DNA from 3 places in the Acidovorax sp. BL-A-41-H1 genome. Region 1 is predicted to be linked to each of the others. Evidence: predicted binding sites of a transcription regulator. Region 1 holds the regulator's gene; each other region holds the start of a gene.
What was found. Region 1 encodes FNR, which switches genes on or off when oxygen is low (the NO sensors DNR and NnrR bind a similar motif). Its sites were predicted from a motif close to TTGATNNNNATCAA; they were not measured.
Positions count from the first base shown of each region.

Region 1 (2,266 bases):
CTCGGCAGGCTGGATCCGGTGCACGGCCTTCTGCACCTCCGCATCAAAGTCCTGCACGCCAAAACTCAGCCGGTTGAAACCCAGTTCGGCCAGGACTGCCAGGCGGTCAGCATTCACCGTGCGCGGATCGACTTCGATCGAGTATTCACCGCCCGGTGCCAGCGTGAAGCTGCGACGCAGGACAGCCATGAGTTCACGCAACCCATCGTCCGAGAGGAATGTGGGTGAACCGCCGCCCAGGTGTAGCTGCGACACCACCTGCCCTGTTCCGCAATGGGCGGTATGAAGGTCAATTTCGCGGCTCAGGTACCGCAGGTAAAGATCGGCCCGGTCGTGGTGCTTGGTGATGATTTTGTTGCACGCACAGTAGTAGCACAACGATTCGCAAAAAGGAATGTGCACATAGAGCGACAGCGGCAGCGCCTTCGCAACCGTTCCGTTCCTGCGCTGATCGAGCGCCAGCACATAATCTTCCTGCCCAAAGGCTTCGACAAAGCGGTCAGCGGTGGGGTAGGAGGTGTAGCGTGGCCCCGCTACATCAAATCGGCGCAGCAGGTCAGGGGAGACAGCGGTCATGGGCATCCTTCGGAACGCCCTGACTGTGCCGCAGCTGCCGCGGGCAGTCCTTGATTTACATCAAGCGGCCACAAGGCGCTGACTGCGACAATTTGACGCATATCATTTGGCCCCATGAGGTCAACCGTCATCTGTTTGATGCAGATGCGGAGTATCCTTATTTTCCGCAACTAGTTCCACCGGCCATGAATCCGCTCACCATCAAAGTCGCCTGCTCGAACTGCAACCTGCGGGAGCTGTGTATGCCCGTAGGACTGAACGAAGAACAACTGCAGCGCATCGACGAAGTGGTGGCCGTGCGGCGCAAGGTCAAGCGCGGCGCAACCTTGTTTCGCAACGGCGAGACATTCACGTCGCTGTATGCGATTCGGACCGGGTTCTTCAAGACCTGCGTGGCCACGGAAGATGGCCGCGACCAGGTAACGGGTTTTCAGATGGCAGGCGAGATCATCGGCCTCGATGGCATCGTGAACGACCACCACACCTGTGACGCCGTTGCTCTGGAAGACGCTGAAGTCTGCGTCATGCCATTTGACCGCATTGAGGAGTTGTCGCGCGAGGTCACGGCCCTGCAGCACCACGTGCACAAGATCATGAGCCGCGAGATCGTGCGCGAGCATGGCGTGATGCTGCTGCTGGGCAGCATGCGTGCCGAAGAGCGCCTGGCGGCCTTCCTGCTGAACCTGGTGCAGCGCCTGCACGCCAGGGGCTTCTCGCAGTCAGAACTGGTGCTGCGCATGACCCGGGAAGAGATTGGCAGCTACCTGGGTCTCAAACTCGAAACCGTGAGCCGCACCTTCTCGAAATTTGTCGACGAACAGATCGTCGAGGTCAAGCAGCGGCATGTGCGCATCCTGGACACCGACGCGCTGCGCCGCATTGTCAACAGCCAGCAGCCTTGCCACTGAGCAGGGCGTGGCCGGAGGGTTCTCGGGAGGCCTGCTCATTTGACAGCGCGGCTCAGCCGCCCGGTTGAACCTGTCAACACCTTCACCGCGCACTGTTGGGCAATGGGCGGCTCGGCGACTGCAACCTGCCCTTGAAGGCTCCCGGCCTGGCTTTCGCCGACAGTTCAGGCACAGCCCGAAGTCTTGCGGCAATCGTCCGGCCGCTCTCCGTCGGGTACCGGGCACCGGTTGAGCTCGAACGGCGACATAGCCAGCAGCGTGGTGAGCGCACTGGAAGCCATGGTGACCACCCAAAAAGCAAAAAACGCCAGCGTGTAGACGCCTTCCCGTGAAAGTGGCACGGGCTGGCCAAACCAGTGCAGGTCATGAGGATCGACGAGCGCAAAGACGAGCATCTCGAGCACACCTGCCATCAAAAAGGCAGGCCATGCTATCCACATCAGGCGTTGGGTCCACATCGCGCTTGTCTCCTCTTTTTTTCAGGATCGGTTGACCAGGGTCGCAGGTGTTGCGCAAGCCGCCCTAATCGGACAGCCATGGCAGGGATCAGCGTGGTGCGTCTTCGGCAGGGGTGGCCGCGTGGTTGCGGGCCTTCACTGCTGGCAACAGGCTCTTGTCGGCACCCTGCAGGGTCTTGTTGATCTCCACGCCCTGGCGGTAATAGTCTTCCGCGACGACGGGGTCAGGCCGCGAGATGGCCAGCCACAAGGTGACGAATCCGGCAATGATCACGATGACGGGGCCAGAAATGATCAGCCAGACATGGCCGAACTTCCACCAGG
Region 1 covers NZ_JBPVJQ010000006.1:994,505-996,770, reverse strand. Annotated here, with positions in the region: gene hemN (oxygen-independent coproporphyrinogen III oxidase) at 1-576, opposite strand, end outside; gene fnr (fumarate/nitrate reduction transcriptional regulator Fnr) at 762-1,484, shown strand; gene ACTPOI_RS17810 (hypothetical protein) at 1,649-1,942, opposite strand; gene ACTPOI_RS17805 (FixH family protein) at 2,031-2,266, opposite strand, start outside.

Region 2 (2,266 bases), on a different contig from region 1:
AAGACCACCTGGTGGGCCAGCTGGGCTACCAGGGCCACCGCCTGCTGATCGAGCAGCTGCCGCCCGACTGCTCAGCCTTTGCGGCGCGCGTGCTGGACCTGGGTTGCGGCACCGGCCTGTGCGGCCCGCTGCTGCGCACCCGCGCCGGTCACCTGACGGGTGTGGACCTGTCGCCCGCCATGGTTGACAAGGCCCGCGCTCGCGGCCTGTACAACGATCTGCACGTTCACGACATCCACGACCACCTGGGCGACGGCGGTGCGCCGTACGACCTGATCGTGGCCGCCGATGTGTTCATCTATGTGGGCCCGCTGGAGCGCGCCTTTGCGCTGGCGTCACTGCGCCTGCAGCCCGGTGGCTGGCTGGCCTTTACGGTGGAAGACGCCGAGCAGGGCCCGGGCGTGCAACTGCTGCCCAGCCTGCGCTACGCCCACCGCGAGGACTACCTGCGCGCCCTGGCACACACGCATGGGCTGGCGGTGCGGAAGGTACTGGATGCACCTATCCGCTTTCACGAACACCAGCCCATTGCGGGCCGGTATGTGTACATGCAGAAGGCCTGAAATGGGCCGTGTGGCCGTGTGGCCGTCTGGGCGCGCTTGCAGGGTGCAAATTCGACGTGCGGAGCCCGGGCTGAAACGCCTCGGAAGCCCTTAGCCGCGCACCACCATCACGGGCACGCGCACCACGCCCAGCACCTTTTGCGCCACGCTGCCCAGCATCAGCTTTTCCAGCCCGCGGCGGCCGTGTGAGCCCATCACGACCAGGTCGATATCGGTGCCCTCCAGCGCGCGCATGATGCCTTCATGCACGGCATGGCCCTCGCCCACCACAGTGGTCACGGGCACACCCGCATCGCCCATGGCCTTGCGCACGGCCTCCAGCGCAGCGTTGGCTTCAGCCTTGGCGGCGTTGATGTACTGCGCCTGACCGTACGCAAAGTCGGCACCCACGCCGGTGAAGGGATACGGATCGACGACATACAGCGCCGTCACTGCGCTGCCAAATGCCTTGGCCAGCCCGGCAGCTTTGGACACGGCCAGCAGTGATGTTTCCGAACCGTCGACAGGAACCAGAATGTGCTTGAACATGGTACTTCTCCTTGAGTGAGGTGGAGGCCAGGCTCGTGGCCCAACCTTGACGACGAGTGTCCCCCACCACCATACCGCGCACCTTGATTCGGATCAAATCCCGGGGACGCGGCCGAACAGGAAATGCGGCACCTGCGCGCTGTGTGCAGCGGGCGCCATGGCTGCCGAGCGGACGCGTCAGGCCGCCGCTACTGCTGCGCCCTGCCCCACCACATCAGCCCCTTGAAAGCTGCCGCGCCGGCAGGTCACCACCAGCGTGTCGCGGTGCCCGCCGGGGGCTGCTGGCTGGATGGGTGTGGTTTCATGGATCATGCGTGCGTCATCCAGCAGCAGCAGCGACCACGGCTCGGTCAGCGTAAAGCGCTGCCCCGCGGGGCCGCTGGCCTCGAACACACGCGTCTCGCCGCCCTTGACGCCATGGCGCCCCACCAGGAACACGGCCACCAGGTCCACGCCATCACGGTGCGCGCCTTCGGGTGTGGGGCGGCCAATGCCATCGGTGGTGTCAATGCGGAACTGGTGCGCCTCTACAAACCACGGCACCGGTGCCTGCGCGCCGCCAAACACGGCATCCGAAACGCCCGCCAGGGTTGCCATCAGGCGCTGCCACACAGGCTGGGCCACAGTGTCGGCCTCCATGGGCGCAAACCAGCGCTCCATGCCACCGTGCAGGGCGTTGTACTCCACAGGCTGCCAGTGGGGCCGGTGCGGTACCTGCTGCACCTGGCCGGCATCGACCACAAAGCAGGCGTGGCGGCGCTTGCGGTAGCGCCCGCCATCTTTGAGGAATTCATCAGGCGGGAGATTGTTCCAGCTGCCGTTGAGCGCCATCAGCGCTGGCAGGTCAGTACCAGTCCAGTGGGCCACGTCGGACGGCGCGAGCACTGCAAATCCGGTGGTGCGCAGGTTCTCGGCCACGGCGGCCGGGGTGGTGAAGGGAGGAACAAAACTGGGTTGGGCCATAGTGGCCCGAGCTTAACCGCAGCGCCCTGCGCCACAGGCGTCGCAGGGCTCCTGGCACGCCTCAGTCGCGGTTGCCATTGCCCTTGCCACGGCCTTCACCACGCCCGTTGCCATGGCCCCGGTCATCGCCGTCCCAGTGGCGCTCGTCGCGGTGCTTGCTGCCCTTGTCACCCTTGTGGCCCTTGTCATGCTTTTCGTACTTGTCATGCTTG
Region 2 covers NZ_JBPVJQ010000005.1:309,389-311,654, reverse strand. Annotated here, with positions in the region: gene ACTPOI_RS12530 (tetratricopeptide repeat protein) at 1-563, shown strand, start outside; gene ACTPOI_RS12525 (universal stress protein) at 654-1,091, opposite strand; gene ACTPOI_RS12520 (2OG-Fe dioxygenase family protein) at 1,269-2,054, opposite strand; gene ACTPOI_RS12515 (hypothetical protein) at 2,116-2,266, opposite strand, start outside.
Region 2: a site for FNR is predicted at 1,175-1,188, ahead of ACTPOI_RS12525 (universal stress protein). Genes of this name have one in related genera too.

Region 3 (2,266 bases), on a different contig from region 1:
TGCGCCCCGTACCTTCACACTGCAGGCGGCGCACTACGACGACGCTGCAGCCCCAGCCAGGCCAGCGCCGCGCCGGTGACAGCAATCGGCATCAGCGACCCCGCGTTCAGCAGCGTCCAGCCCTGCGTGGTGACCAGCACGCCCGACGAGAACGCGCTGAGTGCCAGCGTGGCATACACGCAGAAGTTGATGGCGGCCTGGGCGCGGTCCTTTTCCTCCGGCCGGTAGGCGGTGATCGCCAGCGTGGTGGAGCCGGTGAACAGGAAGTTCCAGCCCACGCCCAGCAGGAACAGCGCCACGCCGAAGTGGTGCAGCTCCACCCCCATCAGCGCCACGGCCACGCAGGCAAGGTTGAGCACCACGCCTGCCCCCATTACCGGCAGCACGCCCACGCGTTTGATCAGGTGCCCGGTGAAGAAGCCCGGTGCAAACATGCCGATCACGTGCCACTCCAGCACCAGCGCCGACGCATCGAAGTCAAAGCCGCACACCTGCATGGCCAGCGGCGTGGCCGCCATCAGCAGGTTCATCACGCCGTAGCCCAGCGCAGCACCCATGATGGCCACGATGAAGGCCGGCTGGCGCATCAGCTCGCCCAGCGGGCGTCCCCGGGCCACCTCGCCCGCAGCGTTGAGCACGGGCCGTTCGGCCTCGAAACGGATCGCGGCCATGCACACCATGCCCAGCAGCGCCACCCCGATCAGCGCGATGTACGCCCCGGCAAACGGCACCGGGAACAGCGTGCGCGTGGCGCTGGCCAGGTTGGGCCCCGCTATGGCGCCCAGCAGGCCGCCGGCCAGCACCAGCGACACGGCTTTTTCGCGGTAGTCGGGCGCCGACAGCTCGGCCGCTGCAAAGCGGTACAGACCGCCGTTGGCGCTGTAGTAGCCCGCCACCACCGTGGCCGCGCACAGCAGCCAGAAGTTGCCCTGAAACGCGGCCCAGGCGCACAGCGCCGCCGACGCCGCGCCCACGGCCAGGCCGATCTGGAACGACACCTTGCGGCCCCACAGCGACTGCGAGCGCGCCACCAGCGGCGTGGCCAGCGCCCCGCCCACCACGTAGCCCATCACCGGCAGCGTGGCCATCCAGCCAAAGGGCGCCAATTGCAGGCCCACCAGCCCGTTGATGGCGATGAAGACGACGTTGTTGGTGAGGAAAAGGCCTTGGCACAGGGCCAGCAACCAGAGGTTCTTGTTCACGGCAGGAGCGCGGCAGCGAGTAGGGGAAAAGGGGAGGGCGGCACGGCGCAAGCAGCGCGCGGGTGCCGTTGCGAAACTGTGCCGCATCAAAACCCAACTACTTTGCTCTGGCATTGTGCACCGCGGTTGATGCACATCAGCAGGAACACGCGGCGCTGTCACTATCGTCGCGCCCATCGCCTGGGTTCTCCATTCGGAGGCCCGCAACTTCTTGCCCATGATGGACTCCCCGACACGCCCGGAAACCGCGCCCGCCGCCGCCGACATCCCCCAAGCACCTGAACTCGTCTGCCCTGCCGGCAGCCTGCCCGCCCTCAAAGCCGCGGTGGACCACGGCGCCAGCTGCGTATACCTGGGCCTGCGTGACGCCACCAACGCCCGCAACTTTGCCGGTCTGAACTTTGACGAGGCCGCCATTGCCAGCGGCATTGCCTACGCCCACCAGCGCGGCTGCAAGGTGTTCATGGCGCTCAACACCTACCCGCAGGCGGGCAACCCCGGGCCCTGGCGCAGCGCGCTCGACAAGGCGGTTACCCTGGGCGTGGACGCCGTCATCCTGGCCGACCCGGGCCTCATGCAGTACGCCGTGCGGCACCACCCGCAGCTGCGGCTGCACCTGTCGGTGCAGGGCTCGGCCACCAACCACGAGGCCATCAACTTCTACCGCGAGCAGTTCGGCATCGTGCGGGCCGTGCTGCCGCGTGTGCTGTCGCTGGAGCAGGTGCGCCAGGTGATCGACCGCACGCCGGTCGAGATCGAGGTGTTCGGCTTTGGCAGCCTGTGCGTGATGGTGGAGGGGCGCTGCGCCCTGTCGTCGTACGCCACCGGCGAGTCGCCCAACACGCACGGTGTGTGCTCGCCCGCCAAGGCCGTGCGCTGGCAAGAAACGCCGCGCGGGCTGGAGTCGCGCCTGAACGGCATCCTGATCGACCGCTACGGCGCGGGCGAGAACGCCGGCTACCCCACGCTGTGCAAGGGGCGCTTTGACGTGGGTGACGACGAGAACTACTACGCCATCGAGGAGCCCACCAGCCTGAACACGCTGGAGCTGCTGCCCCAGCTGG
Region 3 covers NZ_JBPVJQ010000003.1:215,661-217,926, reverse strand. Annotated here, with positions in the region: gene ACTPOI_RS02145 (MFS transporter) at 15-1,202, opposite strand; gene ubiU (ubiquinone anaerobic biosynthesis protein UbiU) at 1,423-2,266, shown strand, end outside.
Region 3: a site for FNR is predicted at 1,329-1,342, ahead of ubiU (ubiquinone anaerobic biosynthesis protein UbiU). Genes of this name have one in related genera too.